4 regions of the Pseudomonas sp. SG20056 genome follow, and region 3 is predicted to be linked to each of the others. Evidence: riboswitches for the same ligand, from Rfam matches in the RefSeq annotation. Region 3 holds a riboswitch; each other region holds the start of a gene.
The links. Region 3 has a riboswitch for cobalamin ahead of cobO (cob(I)yrinic acid a,c-diamide adenosyltransferase). Riboswitches for the same ligand answer to the same signal wherever they lie in the genome.
Positions count from the first base shown of each region.

Region 1: another riboswitch for cobalamin. It lies ahead of cobW (cobalamin biosynthesis protein CobW); the one in region 3 lies ahead of cobO (cob(I)yrinic acid a,c-diamide adenosyltransferase).
Region 2: another riboswitch for cobalamin. It lies ahead of RHP75_RS17250 (energy-coupling factor ABC transporter permease); the one in region 3 lies ahead of cobO (cob(I)yrinic acid a,c-diamide adenosyltransferase).
Region 4: another riboswitch for cobalamin. It lies ahead of RHP75_RS20935 (TonB-dependent receptor); the one in region 3 lies ahead of cobO (cob(I)yrinic acid a,c-diamide adenosyltransferase).

Region 1 is NZ_CP134499.1:4,457,946-4,463,614, forward strand. Features, by position in the region: gene cobN (cobaltochelatase subunit CobN) at 1-1,022, opposite strand, end outside; gene cobW (cobalamin biosynthesis protein CobW) at 1,102-2,154, opposite strand; cobalamin riboswitch at 2,254-2,449, opposite strand; gene RHP75_RS21010 (cobalamin biosynthesis protein) at 2,416-2,979, shown strand; gene cobM (precorrin-4 C(11)-methyltransferase) at 2,976-3,731, shown strand; gene RHP75_RS21020 (hypothetical protein) at 3,738-3,968, opposite strand; gene glmS (glutamine--fructose-6-phosphate transaminase (isomerizing)) at 3,983-5,669, opposite strand, start outside.
Region 2 is NZ_CP134499.1:3,618,412-3,624,080, reverse strand. Features, by position in the region: gene RHP75_RS17270 (7TM diverse intracellular signaling domain-containing protein) at 1-360, shown strand, start outside; gene RHP75_RS17265 (TetR/AcrR family transcriptional regulator) at 480-1,133, shown strand; gene RHP75_RS17260 (acyl-CoA dehydrogenase family protein) at 1,130-2,782, shown strand; gene RHP75_RS17255 (PaaI family thioesterase) at 2,792-3,247, shown strand; cobalamin riboswitch at 3,281-3,485, shown strand; gene RHP75_RS17250 (energy-coupling factor ABC transporter permease) at 3,540-4,220, shown strand; gene RHP75_RS17245 (hypothetical protein) at 4,225-4,968, opposite strand; gene RHP75_RS17240 (DUF3703 domain-containing protein) at 5,077-5,403, shown strand; gene amn (AMP nucleosidase) at 5,487-5,669, shown strand, end outside.
Region 3 is NZ_CP134499.1:1,906,814-1,912,482, forward strand. Features, by position in the region: gene RHP75_RS09245 (class I SAM-dependent methyltransferase) at 1-267, shown strand, start outside; gene RHP75_RS09250 (hypothetical protein) at 274-594, shown strand; gene RHP75_RS09255 (alpha/beta hydrolase) at 659-1,924, shown strand; gene RHP75_RS09260 (MliC family protein) at 2,031-2,624, shown strand; cobalamin riboswitch at 2,692-2,917, shown strand; gene cobO (cob(I)yrinic acid a,c-diamide adenosyltransferase) at 3,027-3,638, shown strand; gene RHP75_RS09270 (cobyrinate a,c-diamide synthase) at 3,635-4,942, shown strand; gene bluB (5,6-dimethylbenzimidazole synthase) at 4,939-5,586, shown strand; gene cbiB (adenosylcobinamide-phosphate synthase CbiB) at 5,583-5,669, shown strand, end outside.
Region 4 is NZ_CP134499.1:4,440,025-4,445,693, forward strand. Features, by position in the region: gene RHP75_RS20925 (ABC transporter substrate-binding protein) at 1-10, opposite strand, end outside; gene RHP75_RS20930 (ABC transporter ATP-binding protein) at 7-777, opposite strand; gene RHP75_RS20935 (TonB-dependent receptor) at 777-2,888, opposite strand; cobalamin riboswitch at 3,185-3,390, opposite strand; gene RHP75_RS20940 ((2Fe-2S) ferredoxin domain-containing protein) at 3,536-4,252, opposite strand; gene RHP75_RS20945 (cobalt-precorrin-6A reductase) at 4,331-5,050, opposite strand; gene cbiE (precorrin-6y C5,15-methyltransferase (decarboxylating) subunit CbiE) at 5,047-5,669, opposite strand, start outside.

The DNA of each region.
Region 1 (5,669 bases), 1.9 Mb from region 3:
CGCTCGCTGCGCCAGGCCAGGCCCTTGAAGCTGATCGGCTGGGTGATCAGGCGGCCGTCCAGCTCGGGCAGCACGATATGCATGGCCAGGTCACGCGAACCCAGGCCCTGGGCATTGGCCTGCCACTGTGCATGGTTATCCAACGAACAAATGGCTTGCAGCACCGGAATATCGCGGCGGAAAGGCCGTGCGCTCGGCGCTTCCGGGTTAGACAGGGCGAATGCCGTGGTGTTGATAATCAGGCGGGCATCGGCTTCGTCCAGCCAGCCCTCGACCTGGGCCAGGCAGGCGGCCTCCTTAAGGCTGGCCACGGCAATCGGCAGCGGATTAAGGCCTTGGGCCTGCAAGCGCTGGCAGAACACATCGATAAACCCGGTATTCGCCGCCTGCACCTGGGTGCGGTAGAACAGCAGCGCCGCCACCGGCGCATCAACCTGCCAGTTGGCTTGCCAATCGGCCAGGCTCGGATTGGCCAAATGCGGGTGATAGAGGCCCACGCGCGGCAAGGCCTGGGGTTCTACCCAGGAATAATCGCGCTGTAGCCACTGGCTGGCGATGCAGTTAAACAGCTGCAGCGCATTGCCTGCACCGCCCTGGCGGAGAAACTGCCAAAGCCGTTCGGCCTCGGCCACTGGCACGTTGCTCAGGGCCATCAGCTCCGGATCGGGGTTGTCGCACCCCGGCACCATAATCACCCGCGCGCCGCGCTCGGCCAGTTCGACCAGGCGCTCGATGCCGTAGCGCCAATAGCTGACGCCGCCGTGCACGGAAATCAGGATGACCTTGGCGTGCTGCAGCACCTGCTCAACGTAGAGATCCACCGAGGCGTGATTGCTCAGCTGCGCCGGGCTGGCCAGACGCAAACTGGGGTAATCCGCCGGCAGCTGCCGCGCCACTTCGGCCAGCAACGACAGGTGCGAATCGCCGGTGCACAGAATCACCAGCTCGGCCGGGGTCTGGCCGAGGTCGGCAATGCTGTCGACCGGCAGCTGGCTGCCGGGCTGGGTGCGCAATAGATGCATGGGGAATTCACCTGTGGGAGGGGCTTTAGCCGCGACAGGCCCTATAAGGCTCGCGGCTAAAGCCCCTCCCACATTTCCATCAGGCCAATGCCGTCTGCAGCTCGGCTTCGATAGCGGCTTGATCCAGCGTCTGGCCAATCACCACCAGGCGGGTGATGCGCGGCTCATCGGCCTGCCAGGCGCGGTCGAAGTGTTTATCGAAACGTTGGCCAACGCCTTGCAGCAGCAGGCGCATCGGCTTGCCGGGAATCGCGGCGAAACCCTTGATGCGCAGAATGCCGTGTTTGCTGACCGCCTCCTTCAGCGCTTGCAGCAGACACGCTTCCTCGGCTTCAGGCAGTTCCACGTGGAACGAGGCGAACTCGTCGTGATCGTGGTCTTCATGGCCTTCCAGGTCATGGTGGGTCTTACGGCCCTCGATATGCAGTTCGGTCTCGCAGTTCAGGCCCAGCAGCACGTCCAGCGGCAACTCGCCGCCGTGGGCTTCGATGATTTTCACTGCGGGCGGCAGCTCCTCGGCTACTTCTGCACGCACGGCAGCCAAAGCGGCGGCGTCGAGCAGGTCGGCCTTGTTGAGGATCACCAGGTCGGCGCTGGCCAGCTGATCGGCAAACAGCTCGTGCAGCGGCGATTCATGGTCCAGATTCGGGTCAAGCTTGCGCTGCGCATCGACCTGATCAGGGAAGGCGGCAAAAGTGCCGGCCGCCACAGCCGGGCTGTCGACCACGGTGATCACTGCATCCACGGTGCAGGCGTTACGAATTTCCGGCCAGTTAAAGGCCTGTACCAGCGGCTTGGGTAACGCCAGGCCGGAGGTTTCAATCAGGATATGGTCGAGCTCGCCGCGCCGTGCCACCAGCTCGCGCATCACCGGGAAGAACTCTTCCTGCACGGTGCAGCACAGACAGCCGTTGGCCAGCTCGAAGATGCGGCCGCTGGCTTCTTCTTCGCTGCAACCGATGGAGCACTGCTTGAGGATTTCGCCGTCGATGCCCAGCTCGCCGAACTCGTTGACGATCACCGCGATGCGCCGCCCGTCGGCATGGCCGAGCATGTGCCGCAGCAGGGTGGTTTTGCCGGCGCCGAGAAAGCCGGTAACGATGGTGACGGGAAGTTTGGCGAGGGTTTGCATGGCGAGTCCTGCGTGACGTCGAAAGAAAGACGAGCAGGAGGCGGCACAGACATGACAGCCACGGGGCGTCAGCCAACACCACCGGATCACCCCGCCCGGTTGTCGAAAACGTGACGAGGCAGGTCTCCTGGCTCACGGTCTGCGCCTTGCGCGACCCTTCACCTTCCCGCCGCTGGCAGTGGTGTATCGAAGGGCTTTGGACCGTTCACAGTTGCGGGGGCAGCCAAGGCATCAACCTTGTTCCCTCTTAGCTTCGTGGACATGCCCACGAAGAACCTCGAACGCGACAAGGCTACGCAGGCCATGGCGGCCGGTCAATCGCGGTTGACCACTGCCGGCCACCATGTTGAGCTACGCCGCCGCACACACCGAGCGCCACAGATGATCCCCAGCCACACCCCTCGCCGCCCCGCTGCCGCCGTTCAGGTGGTCGCCGGGTTGGGCTGCCGTAGTGGCTGCAATGTGGAGGACTTACTCAGCCTGCTGCTGCATAGCTTGCAGACGCATGGCCTGACTGTGGATAACTTGGCGGGGCTGGCCAGCATCGCGCATAAACGCGACGAGCCGGGCCTGCTGGTATTGGCCGAACGCCTTGGTCTGCAGCTGAACTGCTTTAGTGCGGAAGAATTGCAGCCCTATCAGCACCTCGTGCAAAGCTCGCCGCTCACCCTGGCCGCAACCGGCAGCCCGGCTGTCGCCGAACCCTGCGCCATGGCCCTGGCCACGCTTATGAGCGGCAATGCTGCCCGCCTGCTCGGCGAAAAAAACCGCAACGCCAGCGCCACCTGCGCGCTGGCGTCGATTGCACCCAAGGATCTGTCATGACCGTCTACTTTATCGGCGCCGGCCCCGGCGACCCCGAGCTGATCACCGTCAAAGGCCAGCGCCTGCTGCGCAGCTGCCCGGTGATTCTCTATGCCGGTTCGCTGGTGCCGGCAGCAGTGCTCGAAGGACATAGCGCCGAACTGGTGATCAACACCGCCGAGCTGCATCTGGATGAAATCATCGAGCTGATCCGCCAGGCCGATGACAAAGGCCAGGATGTGGCCCGCGTACACTCTGGCGACCCGTCGCTGTATGGCGCGATTGGCGAGCAGATCCGCCACCTGCGTCGGCTGGGCATCGCCTTCGAGATCATCCCTGGAGTCACGGCCACTGCGGCCTGCGCTGCCTTGCTGGAAAGCGAACTGACCCTGCCTGAGGTGTCGCAGACGCTGATTCTCACGCGCTATGCGAGCAAGTCGAACATGCCCGAGGGCGAGGCACTGGGCGACTTGGCGCGCCACGGTGCGACCATGGCCATCCACCTGGGCGTGGTGCACCTGAGCAAGATCGTTACTGAGTTGCTGCCGCATTACGGCGCGGATTGCCCGATTGCCGTGGTCCATCGCGCCAGCTGGCCGGATCAGGATTGGGTCAGCGGCACCCTCGCCACCATCGAGGAACAGGTGCGCGCCAAGGGCTTTCGCCGCACCGCGCTGATCCTCGTCGGCCGCGTGCTGCACGCCGAACAGTTCGCCGACTCGGCGTTGTACAACGCCGAGCATCGACACCTGTTCAGATCAGCGGACGATTAAAGCCGGCTAGAGATGAATCTCCGCAGCCTTGATCCCCAGTAAGCGCAGCTCTTCGATCAGGCCATTGAGATCGGCGAAGGACTCCACCTGCTCCTGGTCATCGACCAGAAAGAAGCTGGTGCCTGCACCTTTCTTCAACAGCACGATCCACTCCCGCGTATTGGCCGGGTTGGCGATGATATGGGTATCAAAGAGCACGCCCTGAGCCTGCTTGCTCTTTATATCTTCACGCCGCATCGGCCAGCCCCTGCTTACTCAACCGTTACGCTCTTGGCCAGATTGCGCGGCTGGTCGACGTCGGTGCCCTTGAGCACGGCGACGTAGTAGGACAGCAGCTGCAGCGGAATGGTGTAGAGGATCGGCGCGAGGGCGTCGTGGATGTGCGGCATGTTCACCACATGGGTGCCCTCGCCATTGCTCATGCCGGCCTGCTGATCGGCAAACACCACCAGCTCGCCGCCACGGGCGCGCACTTCCTGCAGGTTGGATTTGAGCTTTTCCAGCAGCTCGTTGTTCGGCGCCACGGTGACCACCGGCATATCGCTGTCCACCAGCGCCAATGGGCCGTGCTTGAGCTCGCCAGCCGGGTAGGCTTCGGCGTGGATATAGGAGATTTCCTTGAGCTTGAGCGCGCCTTCCATCGCCACCGGGTACTGCGCGCCGCGGCCGAGGAACAGGCTGTGGTGCTTCTCGGCGAACAGCTCGGAGACTTTCTCCACCACGCTGTCCATGGCCAGGGCTTCGCCCAGGCGGGTCGGCAGGCGGCGCAGCTCTTCCACCAGCTCGGCTTGCAGGGCTTTATCCAGGGTGCCACGCACCTGGCCGAGGGACAGCGTCAGCAGCATCAGCGCGACCAGCTGGGTGGTGAAGGCTTTAGTTGAGGCCACACCGATTTCCGGGCCGGCCTGGGTCAGCAGGGTCAGGTCGGATTCGCGCACCAGCGAGCTGATGCCAACGTTGCAGATCGCCAGGCTGGCCAGGTAGCCCAACTCCTTACCGTTACGCAGCGCGGCCAGGGTGTCGGCGGTTTCGCCGGACTGGGAGATGCTGACAAACAGGGTGTCCGGCTGCACCACTACCTTGCGGTAGCGAAATTCGCTCGCCACTTCGATCTGGCAAGGAATCCCAGCCAGGCCTTCCAGCCAGTAACGGGCGACCATACCGGCGTGATAACTGGTGCCGCAGGCAACGATCTGCACGTTGCGCACCTTGGCAAACAGCTCAGCGGCTTGCGGACCGAAAGCCTGAACCAGTACGTGGTCGGAACCCAGACGGCCTTCCAGGGTGCGTTGTACGACCTTGGGCTGTTCGTGGATTTCCTTGAGCATAAAGTGGCGGTACTCGCCCTTGTCAGCGGCCTCGGCACCTTCGTGGTACTGCACGCTCTCACGCGTCACCGACTGGCCGGCGGCATCCCAGATCTGCACGCTGTCGCGCTGGATCTCAGCAATATCGCCTTCTTCCAGGTACATAAAACGGTCGGTGACCTGACGCAGAGCCAGCTGGTCGGAGGCAAGGAAGTTTTCGCCCAGACCCAGGCCGATCACCAGTGGGCTGCCACTGCGCGCGGCGACCAGGCGATCCGGCTGCTTGCTGCTGATCACCGCCAGGCCATAGGCGCCGTGCAGTTGCTTGACCGCCTGTTTCAGCGCGGCCGTCAGGTCTGTCTGCGCTTTGAGGATGTGATCGAGCAGGTGCACGATCACTTCGGTGTCGGTGTCAGAGCTGAACACATAGCCCAAGCCCTTGAGCTCGCTGCGCAGTTCTTCGTGGTTCTCGATGATGCCGTTGTGCACCACCGCCAGGTCATGGCCGGAGAAGTGCGGGTGGGCATTGCGCTCGCTTGGCGCACCGTGGGTAGCCCAGCGGGTGTGGGCGATGCCCAGGCGGCCGGCCAATGGTTCAGTGCTCAGCGCGCTTTCCAGCTCGCTGACCTTG
Region 2 (5,669 bases), 1.7 Mb from region 3:
ATCGTCGAGGACAATGCGATCAACCAACTGGTGACCCGCGGCATGCTGCTCAAGCTGGGTTATCAGGTGCGTACCGCCGATAACGGCGCTGAGGCCCTTGAGGTGCTGCGTAACGAAACCATCGATGCGGTATTGCTGGATTGCCAGATGCCGGTGATGGACGGTTTTGCCACCTGCCGGGCGCTGCGCAATCTGCCCGGCTGCCAGCTGCTGCCGGTGCTGGCAATCACCGCCCACAGCCACAGCGGCGACCGCGAGCGCTGCCTGGCCGCCGGTATGAGTGACTACCTGGCCAAGCCGGTGAAGTTCGAGCAGCTGCGCAATCTATTGCACGACTGGGTGCTCTGCCGCGAGTCCTAATCGCATGGGTTGTATACGCCAGCAGCTGGCCAATATGCCCGCTGTTGTGCCCGGAATCGCCCTTTAGCCAAACTTTGAATCCTGATTCACTTGAGCAATAGTGAATCAGGATTCAGACCATGGCCTATCGCACCACTGCCCTGCGTATCGACCGCGATCAAGCATTGCGGGAGCGCATTATCAGCGCCGCCCTGGCACGCGTAGCTGAGGGCGGCTTTGCTGCGCTGACCATGCAGGCGTTGGCTGAGGATGTCGGCATTGCCACCGGCAGCCTGTACCGCCATGTGCGCAGCAAGGGTGAGCTGGCGGCGGAAGTGTTTGCTGTGGCCAGCCAGCGTGAGGTGGATGCCCTGGCCGCCACCGTACGCGGGCCGGGTAGCCCGGTGCTGCGTCTGTCCGAGGGATTGCAGCGCTTTGCCGCGCGGGCCTGGGACAGTCGCCGCTTGGCCTTCGCCCTGATCGCCGAGCCGGTTGATCCTGAAGTCGACGAGCAGCGCCTGCTCTACCGCGAAGCCTATGCCGATCTGTTCGTCGAATTGCTGCAGGAGGGCGTCGCCCAAGGTGTGTTCCATGTGCAGCAGATCAACCTGGTTGCAGCCTGCCTTGTCGGCGCCATTGCCGAAGCCCTGGTCGGCCCGTTATCGCCGCCTGCGCGTGCCGCCCGTGAAGCCGGATACCCCGCCCCCAGCCTGGCTGAAGTCAGCCAGGCCCTGGTCACCTTTTGTCTACGCGCCGTGGGCGCCCAATTGCCCGTAGAGGAGCCTCAGCCATGAATGCCAGCCAACACGCCGAAACCCATGAAGTGTTCAATCAGGTGCCGCCGCTGGACGGTGCCAACCTGTACCGCGTTGACCTGCCGCTGCAGGAGTGGACCAAGCGCTTTGGCGGTGGCTGGGCTGCGCAGCGCCTGGATGTGTATGGCAGCCTGGCGGGCGGCGAGCTGATGGCCGCAGGCTTTCTCGCTAACGAGAACAAGCCGGTGTTCAAGAGCCACGACCGCTACGGTCATCGCGCCGATCTAGTGGAGTTTCACCCGGCCTATCACCAGTTGATGAGTGCAGCCATCGAGCATGGCTTGCCGTCCATGCCCTGGACCGACCCGCGCGCCGGCGCCCAGGTGGCACGCGCCGCCATGAGTTACCTGCACAGTCAGGCCGAAGCGGGCAGCGGTTGCCCGCTGACCATGACCTTTGCCAGCGTGCCCGCACTCAAGCTACAGGCCGATGTGGCCGAGAAGTGGTTGCCGAAAATTCTGTCTACCCAGTACGACCCGCGCAACCTGCCAATCGAGCAGAAAAGCGGCGCGACCATCGGCATGGCCATGACCGAAAAGCAGGGCGGCACCGATGTGCGCGCCAACACCACGCGCGCCTACCCGGTGGGCCTCGGTGGTCCCGGTCAGGCTTATGAGCTGGTGGGGCACAAGTGGTTCTGCTCGGCGCCGATGTGTGATGCCTTTCTGACCCTGGCGTATACCGCCAAGGGCCTGACCTGCTTTCTGCTACCGCGCCACCGGCCGGACGGCACGCGCAACGAGTTCTATATCCAGCGCCTGAAAAACAAGCTGGGTAACTGGTCGAACGCCTCCAGTGAAGTGGAGTTTCGCGGTGCGCTGGCCTGGATGGTTGGTGAAGAAGGCCGTGGCGTGCCGACCATTATCGAGATGGTCGCGCTGACCCGTTTCGACTGCATGATTGGCTCCAGCGCGCTGATGCGTCAGGCCCTGACCCAGGCCTCACACCACTGCGCTCATCGCCAGGTGGGCGGTCGTGTACTCAGCGAGCAGCCGCTGATGCAGAACGTACTGGCTGATCTGGCCCTGGAAAGCGAAGCGGCCCTGGCGCTGACCATGCGCATGGGCAAGGCGCTGGATAACCCGCACGATGAGCAGGAAGACAAGTTCGCCCGCCTGGTCACCGCCGTGGGCAAGTATTGGATCTGCAAACGCGCGCCGGCCATGATCAACGAGGCCGCCGAGTGCATGGGTGGCGCGGGGTATGTCGAGGACACCATCCTGCCAAGGCTGTACCGCGAAGCACCGGTCAACTCGACCTGGGAAGGTTCGGGTAACGTGCAGTGCCTGGACGTGTTGCGCGCACTGTCCAAGGAGCCGGGCGTGCTTGATGCGCTGTTTGCCGAGCTGGGCGACGGTCATGGTGAAGCGCGGTTGAAAGCCCATATCACGCAATTGCAGGCGGATTTCCGTGACACCGCCGATATTCAGTATCGCGCCCGTCAGCTCACCGAAGACGTGGCCCTGGCGCTGCAGGCCAAGCTGTTGCTGGAAGCCGGTAATGCGGCCGTGTCGGACGCCTTTATCGCCAGCCGTCTGGGCGGGCAGGGCGGGCGGGTCTACGGCACCTTGCCGCGTGGGGTGAATGTCGAGGCGCTGGTTGCGCGCAGTACGCCGCACCTGATCTGAGGCCTGAACATGCACAGCAGTCTGTTTGAGCGCTTAAAGGTCTGGCTGACCGGCGATATTGCAGCGGATTACGGTATCTCCCTGCTGCAGGCCGTCGCCGGGGTGGCGAGCTTCAGCAGTCAGCCGCCGGCCGTGCACTTCAATCCACTCGGCGGTGTGCATGGCGGCTACACCGCCACGCTGTTCGATGCGGCGTTGGGGTTGGCGGTGTATTCGCAGGCTAGTGCTGAGGAGGTCTACGTGACCGCCAGCCTGCAGGTGAATTACCTGCGCCCGATTGGTCTTGCCGCCTTGCCGCTGCATACCGAGGCCTGCGTGCAGCAGCGCGAAGGGCGACAGGTCGCGGTGCAGGCCACGCTGCATGATGCCCAGGGGCAACTGTGCGCCAATGCCAGTGCGGTATTCACTTGCTTGCGTCATACGGCGTCAGGCGCTACTGAGTCCGTTGGGCTAGCTGCGCGGTAAACGCCGGGCCTCTGTCATTTCTCGTGGCCGCCGGGTAAGGTGGCCGCCGATGGTTCCAGCTCGTGTGGTGCGACTGGATGAAAAGGGAACAGGGTGAAGCGCTCGTCGCCAATGCCCTGGCTGCCCCCGCAACTGTAAACGGCGAGCGACGCCCAGATGCCACTGACCGTAAGGTTGGGAAGGCGGGTGGCGCATCAAGCCGTGAGCCAGGAGACCTGCCATCGAAGCCGGGCGCTTATGCCCATCCCCTCAATCCGGATCATCGCGCGGTGGGCGCGGTACAGGAATCGCTATGCACATCGAACCAGAAGTCGTTACTGGCGCCAAAATTTTCCTCAGTTATGCAACAGCCGCAGGTGCCTTTGGCCTCTGCGCCAAACTTGCCCTCGATAACGTACGCAGCAACGGTGGCGCTGCCGCCCTGGCTTTGCGTAGCTTGCTGACCACTGCCTTGGTGTTCTGCTTCTTCGAGGTCTTTCCGCATCATGCGGTCGGGGTTTCCGAGGTACACCTGATCCTCGGCTCGACCCTGTTGCTGCTGTTTGGCGCTGGCGCAACGGCGATTGGTTTGGCCGCAGGCCTGCTGTTGCAGGGGCTGCTGTTTGCCCAGTTTGACCTGCCGCAGTACGGCATGAACGTCACCACGCTGCTGGTGCCGCTGTGGGCGATCAGTGTGCTGGCCAAGCGCATCATTGCACCGGGTACTGCTTATGTTGATCTCTCCTACAAGCAGGCGCTGGCGCTGTCGACGGCCTATCAGGGCGGCATTGTCGCTTGGGTCGGTTTCTGGGCGTTCTACGGCAACGGTTTCTCCGCTGAGAACCTGATGGCCGTGGGCAGTTTCGGCCTGGCCTATATGAGCGTGATCCTCATCGAACCGCTGGTTGATCTCGGTGTGCTGGCCGCTGCCAAGGCGCTGTCCGCGTATAGCCGTGGGCCGCTGTTCAACACGCGTCTGCATCAGCCGGCCTGATTGATTACTGGCGACGCTGCCAGATCAGCTTGCCGGTATTGCTCTCAGTGACCAGGTACTGGTCACTAAAGCGATAGTAGGCGGCAGGCTGATAGTCACTGCGGCCCTGCATCTGCACTTCCAACAGGCCGTTGTTACTCTGCCAGCGGCCGCTGTATTGCAGCTCGCCAGGGCTGTCGTAGTTCCAGTCGGCGCCACCTGCCACGCTACGTGTCCATTGTGAAACGCTGCCGTCGCCCTGCAGTTGCAGGATCATCTGGGTGGTCATGGAGGCGAAATTGGCGCCGCCGCTGTTGATGATCTTTTCGTGCACCCAGGTGCCGATCAGCGCCGGGTCGCGTGTGGCGTTGTTGCTTGGGCTGTTAGCTTGAGCGGTTGCGGCTGCACTGAGGTTCTGCCGGTGAAACAGCGCCTTGCGTTCCAGGGTGGCCCCGGTAGTCGGGTTACGTGCGGCAATATGAGCGTTGAGCATGCCATTGGCGTAGGTGGCATTCATATTGGCAATCAGCTGCCCAGATTGCGCTTCGCTGATCTGCGCGCGGAGCAACTGGCCGTCAAAGTTGCCGCTGATTTGCAGGCGTAACCTGCCACCCTCCACATATTCTCCCGTGACCTGCTGGCCCTGGCTGCGCAGGTGCATTTCGGCTGGCTGGCCATCCAGCGTGGTCAGGTAATGGCCATCCAGGCTATCGGCTAGCAGAAAACTGGGTAATAAACAGAGCACAAGGGTGAGCAGCGCGCGCGGCATGAGTGTTCCTTAGGCAATTGGCTGACAGAAGATTAGCAACGGATGCTTGACCTGGGGGCCGCCCCGCACTTGCAGACTGGTGACGCAGCTTAATAGAGGAGCGTTGCCATGACCCGTGAACAAGCCTTCTGGCAGGAATACCAACTGTCCCGCGCCCAGCGCGGTATTGATCCGGCAGCCGAGCTGCGCCATCTGGAGCGGGCGCATATTCTCGGTCAGCGTTATTTCAGCGAACACCTGCGCAGCCACCTGTGGATGCTTGCCTGGGCTTGGCGCCAGCGTGATTGGGCCGAGGGCCTGGCACAACTGCTGCGCATTCCCGGTAGCCTGGGGTCGTTGCTGGGGCTGTTTCCCTTGGGAAATCCGGGCACACGGCGCGTCGGCCCGCTGACCCCGCAGGCTGTGCCCGAGGATCTGCAAGCGCTGCTCAAGTAGCCTGCGCGGGCAACGTCGCGCTATCGCAAACGCGGCGGATCAGGGCAAGATAGAGCCATTCCGATCAGCCAGGAAGGTGCCTTGTGAACCCTTGTTCCGATGACTTTATTGTCGCCAACACCGCTGAAGAAGCAGTGGATCGTCTGGCCGCCTTGCACCTGCAGGCGACCACGGGCTTGAGTCAGGCGCTTAAGCGCTACCTGAAAGAGCGCGTCAAACCAGATGCCGCTCAGCAGTGCCAGTTCCGCTACCCCGAGTTGCGTCTG
Region 3 (5,669 bases):
TTGGCTGGCAGTATCGACCTGCTGTTTATCGACGCCGACAAGGCCAATTACCCAGCCTATTTGGAACATGCCCTGCGCCTGGTGCGCCAGGGTGGACTGATCCTGTTCGATAATACCCTGTGGAGCGGACGTGTGCTTGAGCAGAACCCCGAAAGCGACGACACCCGAGCCATTCAGGCGCTTAACCTGGCGCTGCGGGATGATCCACGCCTCGACCTGTCCTTGTTGCCGTTGGGCGACGGTTTGAGCCTGTGCCGTAAACGCTGAACCCGTATGCCTGAACCGATTCGTCTGCCCGAACAACCTGATGCCTGCGAGCTCTGCGCCCGTGCGGCCGCTTTGACGCGTCACCATTTGATCCCCAAGGCGCTGCACAACAAGGTTTATGTGCAGAAGCGCTTCGGCAAAAGCGAGCGCATCAGCGCCACGCTCTGGGTCTGCCGTGCCTGCCACAATCAGATCCACCGGCTGTTCAGCGAAAAGGAGCTGGCGCTGACCTATAACAATCGCGACAGCCTGCTCAGCGACGAACGCCTACGTACGTTTGTTGAGTGGCTGGCCAGCAAGCCGGCGGGCTTTATGCCCAGACATTGAATCGCGGCTAGGCTTGCTGCTTGTTTGTGATGACCTTCTGACCCCTTAGTAGTGGCGACTGCCGATGACCTGTTTACGCGCGCTGTCATGTGTATGCCTTGCTCTGCTGTTGGGCGCCTGTGCTGGGCCAACGCCGCTGATGCTGATGAGCACGCCGGTGATTTATCACCAGGCTGCTATCGATCCTTTCGCCCATTTGTCACCGGCAGAACGGGTGCCCGATGTGGCACTGTTCTACGCCACTACCCGGGCGCCAGAGGGCGTGGGCTATGGCAATCGCGTCAGTCCAACCTTGCAACTGGGGCGTGCCCAGGTGCGTTTGGGCGACCAGCAGAGTGATTGGTCGCAATTGCATTCGGCTTCGGTTAGCGAGCTGCGCGCGCGTGAGCTGCCACTGAGTCTGATTGCGGCTCAGCAAACAGCGGTACTGCCGGTGCTGCGGCCGATTGATGTGCCTTTGGCGCCGCCGGTGCAGAGCTATGTCGATGCGATCAACCTGGCGCTGGACAACGCCCGCGACAAGGAAATCATCATCTATGTGCATGGTGCCAAGGTGGATTTCGCCAATGCCTGTGAACTGACGGGCGAGCTGGTACATTTTGCCGGGCGCGACTTTGTCGGTCTGGCGTTCGACTGGCCGTCACACCAGAACATTGCCAGCTATCTGCTCGGCATTGATGTGAATCGCGCTCGTGATTCTAGCCAGGCGTTGGCGCAGTTGATCGAACTGCTGGCGCGGCATACCGCTGCCGAGCGGATCAACCTGATCGCCTATAGCGCCGGTGGGCGCGTGGCATCTCTGGCGTTGCAGACGTTCCAGAATCGTCATCCGGATTTGAATACCGCGCAGTTGCAGGCGCGTTATCGGATTGGCGCAGTGGTGTTTGCCGCTGCGGATGTCCCCGAGGAAGTATTTGAGGGGCGTCTGCCGGCAATCAGTCGCGTCGCTGAGCAGGTGATGATCACTGTGTCCGATCAGGACGAGGCACTGGATTACGCGCAGCGCCTGATGCCTGGTGGCGCACGGATTGGCAGCAGTCGGGCCGAGCAGAGCCTGCACCAGTTCACCCGCAGGCGGCACTTGAACAATGTCACTCTGCTGGATGTGTCCGGTAATAGCAGCGAGCGCGGCTTTGATATCGTCGGGCATCACTACTGGTACCGTCACCCCTGGGTCAGCAGTGATGTGATCTTGCTGCTGCGTACCAACCTGCCGCCGGATCAGCGGGCGCTCTCTGTCACCGAGCACCCGGCAGTCTGGTACATGAATACTGACTACCCGCTGACGGTACGTGAAGCAACCCGGCGGGTACTCAAGGGGCAGTGGTAGGTGTTCTGGTCTGGCCTTAAGTGACGAAACATGCAGCTTGGTGCCAGCAGGATGTAAGTCTGGATATGGCTAGTAAAAACCAACGGATAGCGAATGAGGAATCAGCATGTTCACCCCTAAGCGTTTTGCCATTTTGGCTCTGCTCGGCCTGCCGTTAGCGACCCTGCAGGCGGCTGAGCCAGCGTTCAGCTGTGCCAAGGTAGCGGCTGGCAGTATCGAGGAGCTGATTTGTCAGACGCCTGCTCTGGCCGAACTTGATCAGAAAATGGCGAGTGTTTATCAGCAGGCTTCGGCCAAGGCCGAAAATCAGCATCCTCCTGTACTCAAGGCTGAGCAGAGAGGTTGGATAAAAGGCCGCAATGACTGCTGGAAGGCCGCTGACCGTGAGCAGTGTGTAGCCGAGAGCTATCGCCTGCGGATTGCCGAATTGCAGGCGCGCTACGCGTTACTGAAAGGGACCGGTCCGGTGCATTTTCAATGCGATGACCTGCCAGCCAAGGAAGTCATCGTCACCTACTACCCCACCGAGCCTGGGACCCTGCTGGCCGAGTTTGCTGACAGCGTGGCGCTGATGTACCAGCAACCTGCAGCCAGCGGCAGCAAATATCAGGGGCGCAACGAATCATTCTGGGAGCACCAGGGTGAGGCGAGCGTGGTGTGGGGCTATGGCTCGCCCGAGATGAAGTGTCAGGCCAAGTAATCCTGGTGGCTTAAGCAGTCTGCGCCAAATGGCGCATTCGTTTGACGCTTAATCATGAACTCTCTAACCTTCGCGCCTTGTAGCAGGTGCCCCCAACGCATTGCGTGTGCGGGGTGAAACAGGGAAGTCGGTGCGCTGTGCGTGTGAACGCCCGCTATTCCGACGCTGCCCCCGCAACGGTAAGTGAGTCAAACGCCGCAAGAGCCACTGTGCGTGATGCATGGGAAGGTGCGGTCGTGAGCCATTCGGCTCGCTCACAAGCCCGGAGACCGGCCTGCTGCAGTCCACGGCATCGCGGAGGGCGATGGCTGGCGTGTGGTGTGCGCTGTGCGCAGGCCCGCGCTTTCCCTATCCCCGCATGCTTTTTCAAGCCAGATCGCCCTGTGGCGGTGGAGCAGTGCGATGACTGAATCGATTGAACGTGACGCCCGGCACAAGGCGCGCATGGCCCGCAAGAAAGCCCTTATCGATGAAAAGATTGCCCAGGCCCAGGATGAGTATGGCCTGCTGCTGGTGCACAGCGGCAATGGCAAGGGCAAGAGCAGCAGCGCCTTCGGCATGGTCGCCCGCGCCCTGGGCCACGGCCTCAAGGTGGGCGTGGTGCAATTTATCAAGGGTGCAGCCAGCACTGGCGAAGAAGCCTTCTTTCGCCGTTTTCCCGATGAAGTCAGCTACCACGTGATGGGCGAGGGCTTTACCTGGGAGACCCAGGATCGCCAGCGTGATATCGACAAGGCGCGCGAAGCCTGGACGGTGGCGGCGCAGCTGCTGAATGACCCGGCCATCGGTCTGGTGGTGCTCGACGAGCTGAATATCGCTCTGAAATACGGATATCTGGAACTCGACGCGGTGCTCGCCGATATCGAGGCGCGGCCGCTGCTACAGCATGTGGTAGTAACTGGTCGGGGCGCGTTGCCGGGCATGATCGAGGCCGCGGATACCGTGACCGAGATGAGCCTGGTCAAGCATGCGTTCAAGGCCGGGGTTAAGGCGCAGAAGGGTGTGGAGTTTTGAACAGCGCCCGCTCATGCCCCGCGTTATTGATCGCGGCACCGGCCTCCGGTCAGGGTAAAACCACGGTCACCGCGGCCTTGGCGCGCTTGCATGCACGCCAGGGCAAGCGCGTGCGGGTGTTCAAATGCGGCCCGGACTTTCTTGACCCGATGATTCTCGCTCGCGCCAGCGGTGCGCCGGTGTATCAGCTCGACCTGTGGATGGTCGGTGAAGCCGAGAGCCGTCGTCTGCTCTGGGAGGCGGCGGGTGAGGCTGACCTGATTCTGATTGAAGGGGTGATGGGCCTGTTCGATGGTACGCCTTCGGCAGCCGATCTGGCCCGGCACTTTGGTGTGCCGGTGCTAGCGGTGATCGACGGTTCGGCCATGGCGCAGACCTTCGGCGCCATGGCGCATGGCCTGGCGACCTTCCAGGCGGATCTGCCGTTTTCTGGCGTGCTCGGTAACCGGGTTGGCAGTGTGCGGCATGGCGAGATCCTGCGTGATGTGCTGCCGGCCTCGATCCGCTGGTACGGCGCATTACCACGCAGCGCCGAGGTCGGTTTACCGAGCCGCCATCTCGGCCTGGTTCAGGCGGGCGAACTGCTCGACCTGGATGCCCGTCTGGACGCCGCCGCCGATGCTTTGGCTGCCAGTGCCGATACCAGTCTGCCGCCGCCAGTCAGCTTCGCCGCACCAGAGCAGGCAAGGCCCGCGCAATTGCTCAAGGATGTGCGGATTGGCGTAGCACGCGACAGCGCTTTTGCCTTTCTCTATCAGGCCAACCTCGATTTGCTGCGCGAACTGGGTGCCGAATTGCAGTTCTTTTCGCCGCTTACAGATGAGCAGTTGCCGGATGTCGACAGCCTGTACCTGCCCGGCGGTTACCCAGAGCTGCATCTGGAGCAACTTGAAGCCAACCAGGCTATGGCCGAGGCAATCCGCGCTCACCACGAGGCAGGCAAACCGATCCACGCCGAGTGCGGTGGCATGCTTTACCTGCTCGACAAACTGACCGACAAGCAGGGCGCCAGCGGGCAGATGCTCGGTTTGTTAAACGGCGAGGCGACCCTGCAACCACGTATGACCGCCATGGCCCTGCAACAGGCTGAGCTGCCAGAAGGGCTGCTGCGCGGCCACAGTTTTCACTACTCGGCGCTCAGCAGCGAACTGCAACCGCTGACCCGTGGAGAGTGCCCGAACTACAAGCGCACCAGTGAGGCGGTCTATCGCCAGGGGCGGATGACCGCCTCCTATATTCACTTCTATCTGCCGTCCGACCCGGTTGCCGCTGCCGCGCTGTTTTGTCCCGGTGCGCCGGCATGAGCGAGCAGGCCTTCAGTGCCGAAGAGCGTGCGGCGGTCTACCGCGCCATCGCTGAGCGCCGCGATATGCGCCATTTCAGCGGTGGCGAGGTGGCTCCCGAGTTGCTCGCGCGCTTGCTCGAAGCTGCGCATCAGGCGCCCAGCGTGGGCTTGATGCAGCCCTGGCGGTTTATTCGCATCACCCGTCCGGCCTTGCGCGAAGCGATCCACGGCCTGGTAGAGGAGGAGCGCACGCGCACCGCCGAGGCGTTGGGCGAGCGCAGCGACGAGTTTATGCGGCTGAAAGTCGAGGGTATTCGCGACTGCGCCGAACTGTTGGTGGTGGCCCTGATGGAGGGGCGTGAGGCCCATGTGTTTGGCCGCCGCACCTTGCCGGAGATGGACCTCGCATCCCTGGCCTGCGCGATTCAGAACCTCTGGCTGGCGGCCCGTGCAGAGGGTTTGGGCATGGGCTGGGTGTCGCTTTTCGAGCCCCAAGCCCTGGCGGATCTGCTCAATATGCCGACGGGTAGCAAACCGTTGGCGGTGCTGTGCCTGGGGCCAGTGACGGAATTCTATGAGGCGCCGATGCTGGTGCAGCAGGGTTGGGCTGAGCCTCGGCCGCTCAGCGAGTTGCTGTTCGAGAATCAGTGGGGCACGCCATGAGCCTGGTGCTGAGTACCTGCGCCGGAGTCGTTCTGGATGCGATTTTTGGCGAACCCAAGGGCTGGCACCCGCTGGTGGCCTTT
Region 4 (5,669 bases), 2.0 Mb from region 3:
AACGCTTCATGGATTGATCCAGGTAATACGCGGGTGCCCCGCGAGGGGATGACGGTCGACCAGCGCCTGCACGCCATACACCTCGGCCAGCAGCGCTTCCGTCAGCACTTCGGCGGGGGTGCCGCTGGCCACCACGCGGCCATGGTCGAGCACATACAGGCGGTCGCAAAAGGCCGCTGCCAGGTTGAGATCATGGAAGCTGGCCAGGGTTGCCAGGCCAAGGTTTTTGATCAGCCGCAACAGCTCCAGCTGGTAGCGCGGGTCGAGGTGATTGGTCGGCTCGTCGAGGATCAGCAGCGTCGGTTGCTGCACCAACGCGCGGGCCAGCAGCACACGTTGCTTCTCGCCGCCGGAAAGGTGGGCGAAAGCCTGGCGCTTGTGCTCGGTCAAACCCACCCGCGCCAATGCCTGCTCGACCAGGGCGAGATCGGCCTGATCATCGCCATCGAACAGGCCCTTGTGCGGCGTGCGGCCCATGGCGGCGACTTCGGCCACGGTGAGGCCGAAGTCCTGGGGAAACTCCTGCAACACCACCGCCACCCGCTGCGCGCACCAGCGCGGCGAACGGCTCCACAGCGCTTCGCCGTCCAGCTCGACACAGCCCTGATCAGGCCGCTGAAAACGGTAGGCGCAGCGCAGCAGGCTGGTCTTGCCGCTGCCGTTGGGGCCGAGCAGACCGACCAGCTGGCCGTCGCCCACCGCCAGGTCGATGCCGTCGAGCAAGGCCTGCTCGCCGTTGGGCGACCAGGCCAGGTCGCTGATCTGCAAGTGCGGCATCAGAAACGGTAATCGGCAGTGACGAACAACGAACGCGGCGCGCCTAGGTACCACTGCTGGCCATCGCTGCTGCCGGTGGTGGCGTACTGGCGGTCGAACAGGTTGTTCAGCTCCAGCCCCAGACGCACGTCCGCCAGCACTTGCCAGCCGATGTTGGCATCGACCACGGTGTAGCTCGGCAGCGTCACGTTGTTCGCCGTGTCGGCGTAGCGCGCATCGACATAACGCGCGCCGACACCGGCCTGCACCTGCTCGCTCAGCGCCTTGCTCAGCCACAGGTTGGCGGTGCGCCGTGGCACGTTGGTCGGCCGATTGCCGCTGCGGTCACCACCGGCTTCCGTGAAGTCGTCGTACTCGGCGCGCACCCACGCGGCGTTGGCCGACACCTGCCAGCCCTGCCCCAGCGCCAGCTCCAGGGTGGCTTCCAGGCCGTCGGACGACTGCTGGCCGATCTGCTCGGTCGACGCGGTCGGGGTGGCGCGGCTGAGCAGCTTCTCCTTGACGATATGGTAAGCAGCCAGCGTCCATTCGCCCTGGCCATTCCAGAACGCCTGCTTGAGGCCGATTTCGGTTTGCTTGGCCTCGCTCAGGTCGAACTGCTGCTGGGTCGGGTTGAGTGTCAGCAGGTTGCTCACGCCCTCGGTGCTAGTGGCATACTGACCATACAGCGACAGCTCGGGCGTGACCTCGAAGACCAAGCCGGCGCGCCAGTTATCGCCGCTGAGGCTGCGGTCCTTACGCGAGTCATCAACCAGGTTACTGCGGTCGATATGTACCTGATCGCGGCGCACACCGCTGACCAGCGACAGGCGCTCAGTCAGCTGGGTGCGGTTCTCGGCGAACAGCGAGAATTGCCGCGCCAGATTGCGTTCGCGCGGGCCGTACCCCAGTGGATCGGTGCTCTGGTACTGGCCACCACCGCTGCCGGCGAGCGGCACGCTGTCAGTAAAGCTGCTGGCAAAGTCGTGCTGACGGGCGAAGTGAATACGGTTGTAGTCCACGCCCACCACGCTGCGGCTATCCAGACCGAAAAGGGCGTGCTCCAGGGTGAAGGTCTGACGGTCGCCGACCTGCTCCTGGGTGTGCTTGATCTCGTAGAAATCGCTGCGCTTGACCTGATCACCCGGCTGCCAGCGGTAGGACTCAGCATTGCGCCAGTAGCGCTGGGTTTTGATGTAGTAGAGCTGGTTGCTGGCGCTCAGGGCATCGTTGATCCGCCAGTCGCTGACCAGTCGGGTGATCTGGTCGTTGTAGCGAATCTCGGCGTTATCGACGTTGTAATTGCTCTCGCGCAGGCTCTCGCGGTACTGGCCGGCGACCAGCGGCGTGCCCAGGTAGCGCTGCGGGTCCTGATCGCCCTGATCATGGGACAGGGTGAAACTCAGCGCATCGCTGGCATCCCAGCGCAGGGCCGCGCTCAACGCCTGGCTCTGCGACTCGCCGTCATCGACCCAGCCATTGCTGGCCTGCTGATTGAGGTTGAGCCGGTAGCTCAACGCATCGCTGAGCGAACCACCGCTGTCCAGCGCGGCCTGGCGGCGATCGTCGCTGCCGTAACCGAAGCGCAGCTGGTTGCTGATGGCGCCGGTAAAGGGCTTTTTCGGCACCACGTTGATCACCGCGCCGGTCGCGCCTTCGCCGTACAGCACCGAGGCCGGGCCGCGCAGCACGTCGACGCGCTCCACCGACCAGGTGTCGACCGGGAAGGTCACGGTGCCGGCCCCGACATACTGACGGGTGCCGTCGTACAGCTGCATGGTCGCGCTGTGCCCGGTAAAGCCGCGCGCCGACAGTGCGGTGCCGCCATTGCCGGGGCTGCCAATGCTGCTGATGCCAGGGGTGCGGGTGACCGCGTCCTGCACGCTGAGGTTGTTGCGCCCGCGCACCTGCGCGCCGCTCAGGCTGCTGGTGCTGGCAGGGGTTTGCAGGGCCGTCAGGCCCAAGCGCGAACCACTGCTGCTGGGCGTATGCAGATCGCTTTCGCCCTCCGCAGCAGCCTTGGCCTGAATGGTCGTGGCCGGCAAATTGACCGGGGACTCGCCCGCCACAGCCGTACCGGCCAGGCACAGGGCAAGGGAAACAGAGAGTTGAGACAGGGGATAGCGCGCCATGATGCTTCCATCGCAAAAGGGATAGGCACGGCAATCCCGATGGAAACGCGCAACAGCAAAACACGGGCGCACAGGCACCCACGATCGGCGTCAACGCCCGCCCACCGCGGGTTGCCAAACAGTTGGGAGTTGCCGCTGCATCACTGGCAGCGCACAACATCCCTAAGAACCTGTTTACGATTCCGCGAGCTAGAGCAATGCAAGGCAAAAAGAGGCAAGGAAGCGGAGTGTACTTTTGTACATGAGCATTCCGAGCCTGTTTTTAACGCAGCAGTGCCGACGCGCAGCAGATGGTAGACAGGTTCTAAGAATCAGGCCGGTCTCCGGGCTTACGAGGGTCATGAAGCCATCGCCTTCCCATGCAGAAACTGCACAGTGGCATCGTGATGACGTCGCTCGCTTACCGTTGCGGGGGCAGCGTCGGACTAGCCCAAAGGGCGCACCGACTTCCCGTTTAACCTCACGCACGGCGGCGTGAGACACCTGAAACGGCGCGGATATGACCATCCGCGCCAGCACAAGTCAAGACGTGAACTCGACAAGGCCGCCCGCTCAAGGACGAGGGTTACATCTGTGGGAGGCGCTTTAGCGGCGACTTCTGATAAGTGATAGAGCGGCTGTAGTCGCGGCTAAAGCCCCTCCCACACTCAGCTCTGATCAATGCGCAGCTCGGGCACGGCGCGGCCGGCCACCAGGCGCTCATCGACCAGGCGGATCAGCTCGGCTTCATCGCGCACGCGGAACCACTCACCGGCCGGATAAAGGCTGGCCGTCGGGCCCAGATCACAGGGGAACTGGCACTGCGTACGGGTGATATGCACGCCGCCTTCGCACTCCAGTTTGCCGGCGGCCTTGAGGCGCTGACGCAGGGTTTTCCACAGGTCCAGCGCACCGCGCCGGGTGCAGCGCGGGCCGTTGCACAACAGCAGGCGCTGCGCATGCGGCGGAATCTGCGACCAGGCGTGATGCCCCGGCACCGCGGCCACACCGACACAAGGCAGGTGCAGCTCGGGGCGCTCGATCAGCGCGCAGGCGGCCTCCACCGGCAAGCCCTCGGCCTGGCCAATCGCACTGGCGACAAACAGCTGATCGGGATTGGCCTGCTGGCCTAGCTCGCTGCGCAGCCAATCGAGGTGCGGGCTGCTGCTCTGCGGCTCCAGATCAATCACCAGCAACGGCCGCTCGCCCTCGGTAACCCGCTGCCAGAGCGGCGCATAGCCTGCGCTGGTATCGACGATATCGGCCAACGCCGCTTCCCCGCGCAGCTCAGCCAAGCGCCGGCGGAACAGCTCAGCAAACGCGCCCTCGGCCAGGTCAGGGCCGACAAACAGAATGCGGGCGTAAGGGGAAACGGACGTGGTCATGGCGGCCTCCAAAGCGGGGCGGCAGTCTAACAGGGGATTTTTTGCCTTGGGGGGCAACCGCTCGGCGGCCAACTTGCCCTATAACTGCAGCGCCTCGGTCAGCGCTTCGAGGCTAACAAACTCGCGGTCCACACTCGGCAAGAGCGGCCGGCGCAGCAGCAATACCGGCAAACCCAACTCGCGCGCCACCTGCAATTTCGGCTCGGTGGACTGGCTGCCACTGTTCTTGCTGATCAGCACATCGGTGCCCAGGCGAGCGAATAACGCGCGTTCCTCGTCCAGCGCGAACGGCCCGCGCGCCCCGATAATCTCGGCACGCGGCACGCCTTGCTGGGCCGTCAGACAACGTACGGTCCAGTGCTGATGCAGGGGTATCTCGTGCAGGTGTTCCAGCGGCTCGCGGCCCAGGGTAAACAGCGGACGGCGGAAATCCTTCAGGGCTTCGACCAAACCGGCCCAGTTATCCACTTCACGCCAGTCATCACCCTCGCCGGCTTGCCAGCCGGGACGACGCAGCGCCCAGCAGGCGATTCCGCTCAACTCGGCGGCGCGGACGGCATTGGCGCTGATCTGTGCGGCATAGGGGTGGGTCAGATCCAACAGCAGTTCGATGCACTGCTCGCGGATAAACTCCGCCAATCCTTCGGCCCCGCCAAAGCCACCAACGCGCACCTGGCAGGGCAAGTCATCCGGCACCCGACCCAGCCCGGCCAGGCTGTAGATGGCTTCGGGGTTTAAACGGCGCGCCAGACGCAAGGCCTCGGTAGTGCCGCCAAGCAGCAGGATGCGCGGGCTCACGGCTTGCGCACCTCCAGCAGAGTGATCGGCAAGGCGCTGCGCCAGGTGTCGAAACCGCCCAACGGCTGCGCCTGGGCCACGCTGATACGGGTCAACTCACCGCCCACCTGCTCGCGCCAGGCCACCAGTGCCGCTTCGCTTTGCAGGGTCACGGCATTGGCCACTAGGCGCCCGCCCGGTTTCAGGCTGGCCCAGCACTGCTCCAGCACGCCGGGGATGGTCACGCCGCCACCGATAAAGATCGCATCCGGCGCAGCCAATCCGGCCAAAGCTTCGGGCGCGCGGCCGGCGACCAGTTGCAGACCCGGCACGCCGAGAGCATCGCGGTTGTGCTGGATATGCGCCTGACGGCCGGCATCAGCCTCAATGGCCAGCGCCCGGCAGCTGGGGTGCGCGCGCATCCACTCGATGCCGATGGAACCGCAGCCGGCACCGACATCCCAGAGCAGCTCACCGGGTTGCGGCGCCAGGCGCGCCAGGGTGATAGCGCGCACGTCGCGCTTGGTCAGCTGGCCATCGTGCTGATAGGCATCATCCGGCAAACCCGGCGTCAGCGGCAGCAGGCGCGCCTCAGCGCCCGCCACACAGTCGATTGCCAACAAATTAAGGTCGGCCGCGC